DNA from 3 places in the Kitasatospora sp. NPDC097605 genome. Region 1 is predicted to be linked to each of the others. Evidence: riboswitches for the same ligand, from Rfam matches in the RefSeq annotation. Region 1 holds a riboswitch; each other region holds the start of a gene.

Region 1 (3,199 bases):
GCGCCGGCCACGGTGGCGAGGTCGCCGCGCAGCCGGTTGAGCTCGTCCTGGGCGGAGGCGATCTGCTGCTGCAGCGTGCCGGTCTCGTGCTGGAGCCGCTGCTGGACGTCCTGGGCGGCGTTGAACCGCTCCGAGGCCTGCTCGGCCTCGTCGTAGAGCTGCTCCACCTGCGCCTTGACGTCCTTGCGGTCGGCCTGGCCGTCCGGCGAGCCGGGAGCGGCCCGGGCGCTGCCGCCGGTCGCCACGCCCAGCGCGGTGGTGGCCGCCGCGGTGAGCACCAGCGCCCGGGCGAGCACGTGCGCACCTGACAGCGGGGAACGGCGGTGCACGGCCATGCGACGTCGGCTCCGATCCTGGGCCCGGCCCGCCGCCGCACCGGGGCGGGCGGCTGTCGAAGCGGGCGTCCGGTGGCAGACGTTAGCGAGTCCGGGCAACCGATTCCAAACCCCTGCGAACCCGAATATTCGGACACCGATCGGACATCAGATCGGTTCGCGGACCGAGCGTCCCGGCGCCGCCGGAGAAAGCCGCAGGCCCGGCCTCCCCCGCGGGGAGACCGGGCCTGACGGAGCCTGCCGACCGTCGGTCAGAGGCGCACGATGGTGTTCACCGGCATGTTGGACGCCGCCTCGTAGCGGACCGACGCGCCCGGCTTCGGGGCGTGGATGACCTGGCCGCCGCCGACGTAGATGCCCACGTGGTGGCGGTCGCCGTAGAAGATCACCAGGTCGCCCGGCTGGGCCTTGGAGATGTCCTTGCCGATCTGGGTGCCGGCGGTGGCCTGCGCCTGCGAGGTGCGCGGCAGCGACACGCCGGCCTGGGCGTACGCCCAACCGGTGAGGCCCGAGCAGTCGAAGGAGTTCGGGCCGGTGGCGCCGTACACGTACGGCGCGCCGAGCTTGCTCTCGGCGGCGGCGATCGCGGCGGCGGCGCGCGAGCCGTTGGCGGCGGGCGCGGCCGGCTTGGCGGCCTCGGCGGCCGGGGCCGCGGCGGTCGAGGAGCCCGAGGAACCCGAGGAACCCGACGTGGGCGCGCTCAGGTTGCTGCGGTTGGTGTCGCGCGAGGCGCGCTCGGCGTCGGCCTTCTCCTTGGCGGCCTTGGCGGCCTCGGCCTTGGCGGCGTCCGCCTTCGCCTTGGCCTCGGCGGCGGCCTTCTCCTCGGCCGCGCGGATGGCCTGACGCTCCTGCTCGGTGAGCGTGTTGAGCAGGTCCTGGGCCTTCTGCAGCTTGCCCTGGACGTCCTCCTTGGAGCTCTTCAGCTGCTGGGTGGTGGACTCCAGCTCGGCGAGCTTGGCCTGGGTCTCGGTGCGGTCCTGGTCGAGCCTGCGCTGCTGCTCCTGGAGCTCCTTCAGCGCGCCGGACTGCGTGGAGCCGGCCTGGTTCAGGGCGTCGGCCTGGTTGAGGAAGTTGTCCGGGCTCGCGGAGAGCATCAGCTGGACGGTCTGCGATATGCCGCCCGTGCGGTACTGCTCGCCGGCGATCTCGGCGAGGCCGCCCTGCGCCTCGGTCACCACGGCCTGCTGACGGGCCACCTTGTCCTGCAGCTCGGCGACCTGCTTCTGCAGCTCCTGCTGCTTGGCCTGGGCGCCGTTGTACTTCTCGGTGGCGACCTCGGCCTGCTCGTTGAGCTGGTCGACCTGCTCCTTGACCTGGTCCTTGGTCGGCGCGGGGTCGGCGTGGGCGCCGGACTGCGCGGAGAGGGCGACGGCAGCGGCGGCGACACCGGTCAGGATCGAGACACGGGCGCGGCCGGCGGGCTTGGGACGACGATGGGACGCCACGAAGGCGGACTCCTTCTTCCTCATCCGCCTACCGGGTGAGCTGACGGGTTCGGGCGGAAGCGTGCCCTACGACGCCTCACCGTCCGCTTCCGCGGCCGGCCTGGCGCCGATTCACCCCGGAGGAACGTGGTTCCCCGGCTCCGCTCCACAGCGGACCCCCGACTGCTGGATCCTCACTCGGACGACGGCCCACGGGCCCCGTCCCACTGCTTCGCGAACTCGGCGGCGAACCCCGCCGCCACCCAGGCTGGGTGATCGACTGTGCGTGGTTCGAGGCACGACCCTAGTAACAGATCCGTGATCCGTTCAAATCCTTGTCAGAAAAAAGTCGGAAGAATACCCAAGTTCCTTTGTGAATATGACCGAGCGTGATCAGGTCCCCACGTCGGGCTGATCATTCTCCGTCAGTCCGTCGAACGCCCCGCCGAAACGCCCGGCGCCACCCCCGTGCGGAGGTGGCGCTGATCACAGGGGGCCGTTCGGGCCCCTCGGGCGTGTCGTGTCGGTCCGTCAGACCCGGCGGATCGTGTTGATCTTCATGGCGTCGGCCTTCATCACCTTCACCACGTCACCGGTGCGCGGGGCGTGCACCACCATGCCGTTGCCGATGTACATCCCGACGTGGCTGCGGTCGTCGCGGTAGATGACCAGGTCGCCCGGCTGGGCCTCGGCGAGGGACGGCACCCGGGTGCCGTAGTTGCCCTGGGCCTGCGAGGTGCGCGGCAGCGAGACGCCGGCCTTCCCGTACGCCCAGACCATCAGGCCGGAGCAGTCGAAGGTGCTGGGGCCGACGTCGCCCCAGCCGTAGGGCGAGCCCTGCTTGCTCATCGCGAGCGAGACCGCGGCGCCGGCCTTGCCGCTGGCCTGCGGCAGGCTGCCCAGGTCGGTGCGCTCGGAGCCGCGCGAGGCGCGGTCGGCCTGCTGCTGCTGCGCCTTCAGGGCCGCGCGCTCGGAGGCACTGAGCGAGTTCAGCAGCTCCTGGGCCTCCCGGAGCTTCTTGTTGACCTCGGCCTTGGTCTGGTTCAGGTCCTTGGTGGTGCTGTCCAGCGAGGCCAGCACGGCGGCCGCCTCGGCCTTCTGCTGGTCGAGCCGGCGCTGCTGGTCCTGCAGGCCCTTGAGCGCCTCGGCCTGGCTGGAGCTGGCCTGCTGCACGCTGGAGGCCTTGTCCAGGTAGCCGGACGGGTCGGAGGTCAGCATCAGCTGCACGGACGGGTCGATGCCGCCGGTGCGGTACTGCTCGCCCGCCACCTCGGCCAGCCCGGCCTGAAGCTGGGTCATCTGGTCCTGGCCGCGGGCCACCTGGTCCTGGAGCTGGTCCGCCTGCTTGCGCAGCTGGTCCGCACGCTCCTTGGCGCCGTTGTAGCGCTCGGTGGCCTGCTCGGCCTCCTCCTGCAGCTGGTCGATCTGCGCCTTGACGTC
Region 2 (3,199 bases), on a different contig from region 1:
GGGCCGATCCGCTTGCCCAGCCGGCCGGCCCGGGCGGACAGCGCCAGCATGATCACGGTGATCGGCACCAGGGCCAGCCCGGAGACCAGGGGTGAGAAGCCGGAGACGATCTGCAGCTGGACGACCAGCAGGAAGAAGACACCGCTGAACGCCGCGTAGACGGCGAGGGTGACCAGGTTCACGGCGGTGAACAGCCGTGAGGAGAACAGGCCGAGCGGCAGCATCGGCTCCGGGGTGCGGCGCTCGACCGCGACGAAGGCGGCGCCGAGCAGCACGCCCGCCGCGCCGGTGACCCAGACCGCGGGGGACAGGCCCTTCCCGGCGGCGGTCAGCGCGTAGGTGACGGCGCCCAGCGCCAGGGCGGCCAGCACCGCGCCGAGCACGTCGAAGCGGCCGGTCGCCGACTCGTCCCGGCTCTCCGGCACGTGCCGGGCGGAGACCGCCACCACCAGCGCGGCCAGCGGCAGGTTCAGCAGGAAGATCCAGCGCCAGCCCGGCCCGTCGACCAGCCAGCCGCCGAGGAACGGTCCGACCGCCGCCGACACCCCGCCGAGTCCGGACCAGAGGCCGACCGCCGCCGAGCGGTCCTCCGGGTGGAAGACGGCCTGGAGCATCGCCAGGGAGCCGGGGGTGAGCAGTGCCCCGCCGACGCCCTGCACGGCGCGCGCGAGGATCAGCACCTCGATGTTCGGGGCGGCGGCGCAGGCCGCGGAGGCGGCGGCGAACCAGACCACGCCGAGCAGGAAGACCCGGCGCCGGCCGTACCGGTCGCCGAGCGCGCCGCCGAGCAGGATCAGGCCCGCCAGGGTGAGCAGATAGGCGTTGAGCGTCCATTGCAGGGCGTCGAGTTGGGCGCCGAGGTCGGCGCCGATCCGGGGCAGCGCGACGTTCACGACGGTCCCGTCCAGCATCGCCATGCTGGAGCCGAGCACCGTCGCCAGAAGTACCCAGCGACCCTGCGCGGTGCCCAACCGCAGGGTGCCGGCCTCGGAGGTGGCCACGGCCCATGATCCGCCGGGCGGGGCCGACGTGACAAGGGTCACCGGGGGGTGTGTCGGGGAATGTCCGCTGCGTGAGTGATCGTGTGCGTACCGGTTCCGATATCGGCGCAGGGTCGCGGATCACGTGCGCGGCGTAAATGGATTGTGTGCGTACTGTGTATCGGTTTCATGCGGAGCGTCACGGTGATGCGGACTTTGGTCCCGGGGCCTGGAGATCGACATTGCTTCACCCGAACGGATGAGTTTTAGTTCAGCGACCGCCCGGCGTCAGCCCGGGTGGCCACCGGGTGGAACGCCTAGTCCTGCCGCTGCCCGGTGGTACGCAACGAACTCTGTACGGCAGGAGCGGGGGACCCACAGGTAAGTCGCCGGACCCGAATTCGCGGTCCGGCTCGGGGTGAAGCCGCCTTTTGCGGCCGGGCAACTCCAGCCCGAACCCGACAGCTCACCTCGCAGGCGTCGGAGAGGACATTTCGCATGCCCGCACACGCTCGTCGTACCGCCCTGCCCCGCGCCGCCCGCATCGGCATCGCCACCGCCGTCACCGGCGCCGCGTTCGCCCTCCCGCTGGTGACCGCGGTCAGCGCCCAGGCCCACGAGGTCCCGGCCGCCAAGCCCGCCGCTCCGGCCGCGCAGCAGGCGGCCCCGGCCGCTCCGGCCGCCGCCCCGGTCGAGGAGAGCTACAAGGTCGTCGGCGGGGACACCCTGTCGAAGATCGCCGCCGCGAAGAACGTCAACGGTGGCTGGCAGGCGCTGTACGAGCACAACCGCTCGGTCATCGGCGCCAACCCGAACCTGATCTTCCCGGGCCAGAAGCTCGCGCTCGGCACCAAGGCCGCTCCGGCCGTTAAGCCGGCCGCCAAGCCGGCCGCCCCGGCCGCTCCGGCCACCAAGCCGGCCGCGCCCGCCGCCAAGCCGGCCGCGCCCGCCGCGAAGCCCGCCGCCCCGGCCGCGAAGCCGGCGGTCCAGACCACCGCCGCCCCGGTCGCGACCCCGGTCGTCGCCGCCACCTCCGGCTACGTCGCCCCGCTGGCCAACCCGAAGCTCGGCACCGCCTACGGCGTGGCCGGCTCGATGTGGGCCTCCGGCCACCACACCGGCGCCGACTTCGTCGCCTCCACCGGCACCCCGCTGCGCGCCATCGCCAACGGCACCGTGGTGAAGGCCGGCAACGGCGGCGCCTACGGCAACGAGGTCGAGATCAAGCTCGCCGACGGCAAGTACGCCCAGTACGCGCACCTCTCCTCGATCGGCGTGAAGGTCGGCCAGACCGTCACCGCCGGCCAGCAGATCGGCCTCTCCGGTGCCACCGGCAACGTGACCGGCCCGCACCTGCACTTCGAGGTCCGCACCGGCTCGGAGTACGGCTCGGACATCGACCCGATCGCCTACCTGCGGGCGCACGGCGTCGCGATCTGACCCTCCGGTCGGATCACCTCCACCACCGCTGGGTGCGGGGCGAAGACGACTCTCCCGGGATGGTCATGTCGGGTGACCGCTCGACCGGGTGATCGCCGCACCTCCAGTGGATCGACGGGCGCGGGACACGCCCGTCCGGCCGGCCCGGTTCGCGAGACCTCCCTCGCGAGCCGGGCCGGCCGCCGTCGTTCGCAGGCCGTTCGCCGGCCGTTCGCCACCGGCGTTTCCGGTCGAACGGGCCGGGCCGACGGTCGAACAGGGCGTCAACCGCGTGCTGGTGACGCCGGGTCGGCCCGCTTTGCGGGTTCGCGCGCCGGGCCCCGATGCTGTCGGGTTGGCATCGCCCGACCGGTCCGGCGGGCGGCACGGGCACAGCGGGTGAAGGGGGCCGGATGGCCGTCCAGCGCGGGGAAGCGGTCGAGGACGCGGGACAGCGGCCGGGGGCGGGGGTGGACCGGCTGAAGGCGGACTCGGTCGGCCTGGCGGGCGTGGTCTTCATGGCGGTCGCCGCGGCGGCGCCGATCACCGCGATGACCGGCAACCTCCCGATCGTCGTCGGCCAGGGCAACGGCGCCGGCGCGCCCGCCGCGTACGTCTTCGTGACCGTGGTGCTCACCGTCTTCTCGGTCGGCTACGTGGCGATGGCCCGCCACCTCACCGCGGCAGGGGCGTTCTACGGCTACATCTCGCACGGGCTGGGCCGGGTGGTCGGGATGGCCTCGGGGCTGCTGGCGGTGCTCGCGTACATCGTCTTCGAGGCGGCGGTCGTCGGCTTCTTC
Region 3 (3,199 bases), on a different contig from region 1:
AGCTGCTCCAGGAGGGCCGGATGCAGCCGACCGTGATGGTGCTGGTGCGCCCCTCGCCGGCGCTGCCGCAGGACACCGAGTGCGAGGACATCCCGGGCGGCGCGCAGTCCGAGACGTACTTCACCAAGGACGTGCCCTCGGCGGTCCAGGCGACCTACCGGGTGTCGACCGACCCGCAGGCCTGGGCGTTCATGGGCAACTCGACCGGCGGCTACTGCGCCCTCAAGCTGGCGATGCGCCACCCGGAGGTCTTCCCGACCGCCGTCTCGCTCTCCGGCTACTACCAGGCCGCCGAGGACCCGACCACCGGCGACCTCTTCAAGGGCAGCGCCCAGCGGCGCAACGAGGCCGACCTGATGTGGCGGCTGAAGAACCTGCCGCAGCCCGAGGTCGCCGTCCTGCTGGCCGGCACCCGGGAGGGCGACGGCGACTACCGGCGCGACACCGAGGCGTTCGTGGCCGCCGCGCACAGCCCGATGAAGGTCTCCTACAGCATGCTGGAGACCGGTGGCCACAACTTCGAGACCTGGAGCAGGCTGCTCCCGTCCTCGCTGGAGTGGATCTCCCAGCACCTGGTCGTCCCGGCCGCCGGGCAGTCGGTCTGACGGACCTGTTCCGGACCTGTCCCGGACCTGTTCCGGACGGCCCGGCGTGATGCGGCCCGGCGTGATGCGGCGCGTCGCGGTGCGGTGCGTCGCGGTGCGGCCGAGGGCTCAGACCACCTGCTCCAGCGTCCCGGTGTGCAGCTCGCCGACCCGGCCGCCCTCGCCCTCGTACGTCCAGAACGCGCGGACCGTCATCCGGGCCAGGTCCATGACGTGGCTGACGGTGATGCCGCTCACCTCGGTCCAGCTCACGAAGTACAGCTGCGGGCCGACCTCGGCGACGTGCAGGGTGACGTCCTCCCACTGGCCCGCCGACTCGCCGAGGCCCTCCCAGCGCAGCCGCTTGCCGTCGGCCGAGTAGGCGTTGCGGAAGGCCGCGCCGTTGTCGACCCGGAACAGGTAGGTACGGCCGGCGAAGGCGGGCAGGGGCGCGGTCATGGTGGGGCGGGTCTCCTTGTCGGGCGGCGCGGACGGAGTTCCAACCTATCCGACCACCCCGCCCGCGCGGCGCACTTTCCCCGCCGGATCCACCACCCCGGCCGACCCCGCCACCGGCCCCGCCACCCGCCGCGACGCCCCACGGAACGCGCCCCCGCCCCAACTGATCCACTCCGCTGCACCGTTGATCATTCCGCGGGCGAATCGGTGTGAGCTGTGCGACAACGGCCCCGGTGAAGTTGTCCGTGTCCGGACGGACTGCCTAGCCTGCAGGGGCCTCCGCCACCGTGGAGCCCCGCCGCCGGGACGCCGAGTCCTGTCCACCCGCCGGCCGGCAGTCGAGCACGACAGCGGACGGGAGCGGGGGACCCAGGTCAGTGTGCCCCGGCCGTGCGCTTGCGCGCGCGGGCCGTGGCTAGGGGTGAAGCCGCTCCCCGGGCGGCCGGGCAACCTCAGCGCCCGAATCCGACAGCTCACCTCGCAGGCGTCGCAGAGGACCACGGCCATGCCCACCGCCCCGCAGCACCGTCCGGCCCAGTCCGATCAGCCCCGTCGACCGGACCAGCAGGATCAGCCGGGCCAGCAGGATCAGTCGGACCAGCCGAACGAGCCGAACGAGCCGAACGAGCCGGACCAGCAGAACGAGCCGGACCAGCAGAACGAGCCGGACCCGTCGGATCAGCCCAACCGGTCCGACCGGCGCGCGTTCGGCCGTCGACGCCGCCCCGCGCCCCGCCACGCCCGCCCCTCCCGCCGGGGCCGCGCCGCCGCCTTCGCCGCCGCCGGGCTGCTCGCCGTCACCGGCGCCGCGCTGTTCGGCATCCCGGCCGTCACCGGCGCGCGGGCCGAGGCCCGGCCCACCGTCACCCAGGACGCGCTCACCCCGGCCACCCTGGTCGCGGGCAAGGAGTCGACCGCCTCGCTCACCCTCCACTCCTCGGCCTGCTTCACCGCGAAGACCGTCGGCGTCGCCGTCCGCGACGAGGCCGGACGGAACCTCGACTTCCCCGGCAGCGTCGGCGACGCACGGATCTGCCCGGGCGGCCTCTCGGTCACCACCGGCCCGCGCACCCTGCCGGTCGGCACCTACACCCGGTTCGGCTTCTGGCAGGACGGCGACGGCGCCTGGCACAACCTGCCCTCCCAGGAGCTCGTGGTGTCCGCCGCCGGCCCCGCCACCACCGTCCCCGCCACGGCCGCGCCTTTCAAGGACAGGAAGCTGTCCTGGTCCGAGGAGTTCAGCGGACCGGTCGCCTACGGCTCCCGCTGGACCGGTGACCGGAGCAGCGCCTACCGCTACGGTGACCACGACCCGGACGGCGACCGGCTCGACCGGCTCGACCAGGACAACGTCACCGTCTCCGGCGGCGTCGCCACCTTCACCGCCGAACCGGGCACCGGCACGCTGGAGAACGGCAAGCGGTCCTGGGACACCGGGCTGCTCACCACCGAGTACTCCGCCGAGGGCTTCCGGGTGAAGGCCGGCGACTACACCGAGGCCCGGGTCAAGCTGCCGGCCGGCACCGGCGCCCGGCCGGCGCTGTGGACGTGGAAGGACGGCGGCGGGCAGGTCGACTCCTTCGAGTACCACCCCGACCGCCCGAACCTGCTGGAGCTGGCCAACCACGTGAACCCGGGCCACCGGTCCCACCTCGACGCCGGGGCGATCGCGAAGGGCGGCTGGGTCACCATCGGCACCCACTACGGCGCCACGTCCGTCGACTGGTACGTCAACGGGGTCAAGGTGTACTCGGACGGCAAGGGCGTCGGCGCCGACTGGTCCGCGTACCCGGTCCTCAACCTGTCCGTGAGCGCGGGGACGAACCACCCCGCGCCCCGGGGCACCGCGCCGATCACCTTCGCCGCGGACTACCTCCGCGTCTACCGGTAGCCGCGGGTCAGGCGGCCGGGCGCGGATCGGTCGTCTCGACGACCTGGATCTCGAACGGCTGCTTGTTGTTCTCGTCGTTGCAGTCGTCGGCGCCGCGCACCGACACCCAGCCCCCGGTCAGCGTGCCGGGGGCGGGGACGGTGCTCGCCAGCCGGACCGTGACGAGCGCGGTCGCGCTGCGGAACCGCTCCAGGCCGGCCGGGAAGGAGCAGCGCACCCGGTGGCCCTCCTGGAACGCGTAGCAGTTCTCCGGGAAGTACGGGCC

The links. A riboswitch is a leader RNA that binds a small molecule or an ion and turns the genes downstream of it on or off. The one in region 1 is predicted to bind cyclic di-AMP.
Region 2: it holds a riboswitch for cyclic di-AMP, as region 1 does, so the genes downstream of both, ABTX81_RS21270 (M23 family metallopeptidase) here and ABTX81_RS25215 (C40 family peptidase) in region 1, are expected to answer to the same signal.
Region 3: it holds a riboswitch for cyclic di-AMP, as region 1 does, so the genes downstream of both, ABTX81_RS09895 (glycoside hydrolase family 16 protein) here and ABTX81_RS25215 (C40 family peptidase) in region 1, are expected to answer to the same signal.

What each region holds. Positions count from the first base shown of each region.
Region 1 covers NZ_JBEOSF010000024.1:37,031-40,229, forward strand. The annotation lists gene ABTX81_RS25210 (C40 family peptidase) at 1-335, opposite strand, end outside; gene ABTX81_RS25215 (C40 family peptidase) at 587-1,780, opposite strand; cyclic di-AMP (ydaO/yuaA leader) riboswitch at 1,791-1,943, opposite strand; gene ABTX81_RS25220 (C40 family peptidase) at 2,291-3,199, opposite strand, start outside.
Region 2 covers NZ_JBEOSF010000018.1:76,983-80,181, reverse strand. The annotation lists gene ABTX81_RS21275 (MFS transporter) at 1-1,001, opposite strand, end outside; cyclic di-AMP (ydaO/yuaA leader) riboswitch at 1,313-1,475, shown strand; gene ABTX81_RS21270 (M23 family metallopeptidase) at 1,479-2,420, shown strand; gene ABTX81_RS21265 (APC family permease) at 2,813-3,199, shown strand, end outside.
Region 3 covers NZ_JBEOSF010000006.1:230,024-233,222, reverse strand. The annotation lists gene ABTX81_RS09905 (alpha/beta hydrolase) at 1-605, shown strand, start outside; gene ABTX81_RS09900 (MoaF-related domain-containing protein) at 714-1,043, opposite strand; cyclic di-AMP (ydaO/yuaA leader) riboswitch at 1,420-1,543, shown strand; gene ABTX81_RS09895 (glycoside hydrolase family 16 protein) at 1,549-2,934, shown strand; gene ABTX81_RS09890 (hypothetical protein) at 2,942-3,199, opposite strand, start outside.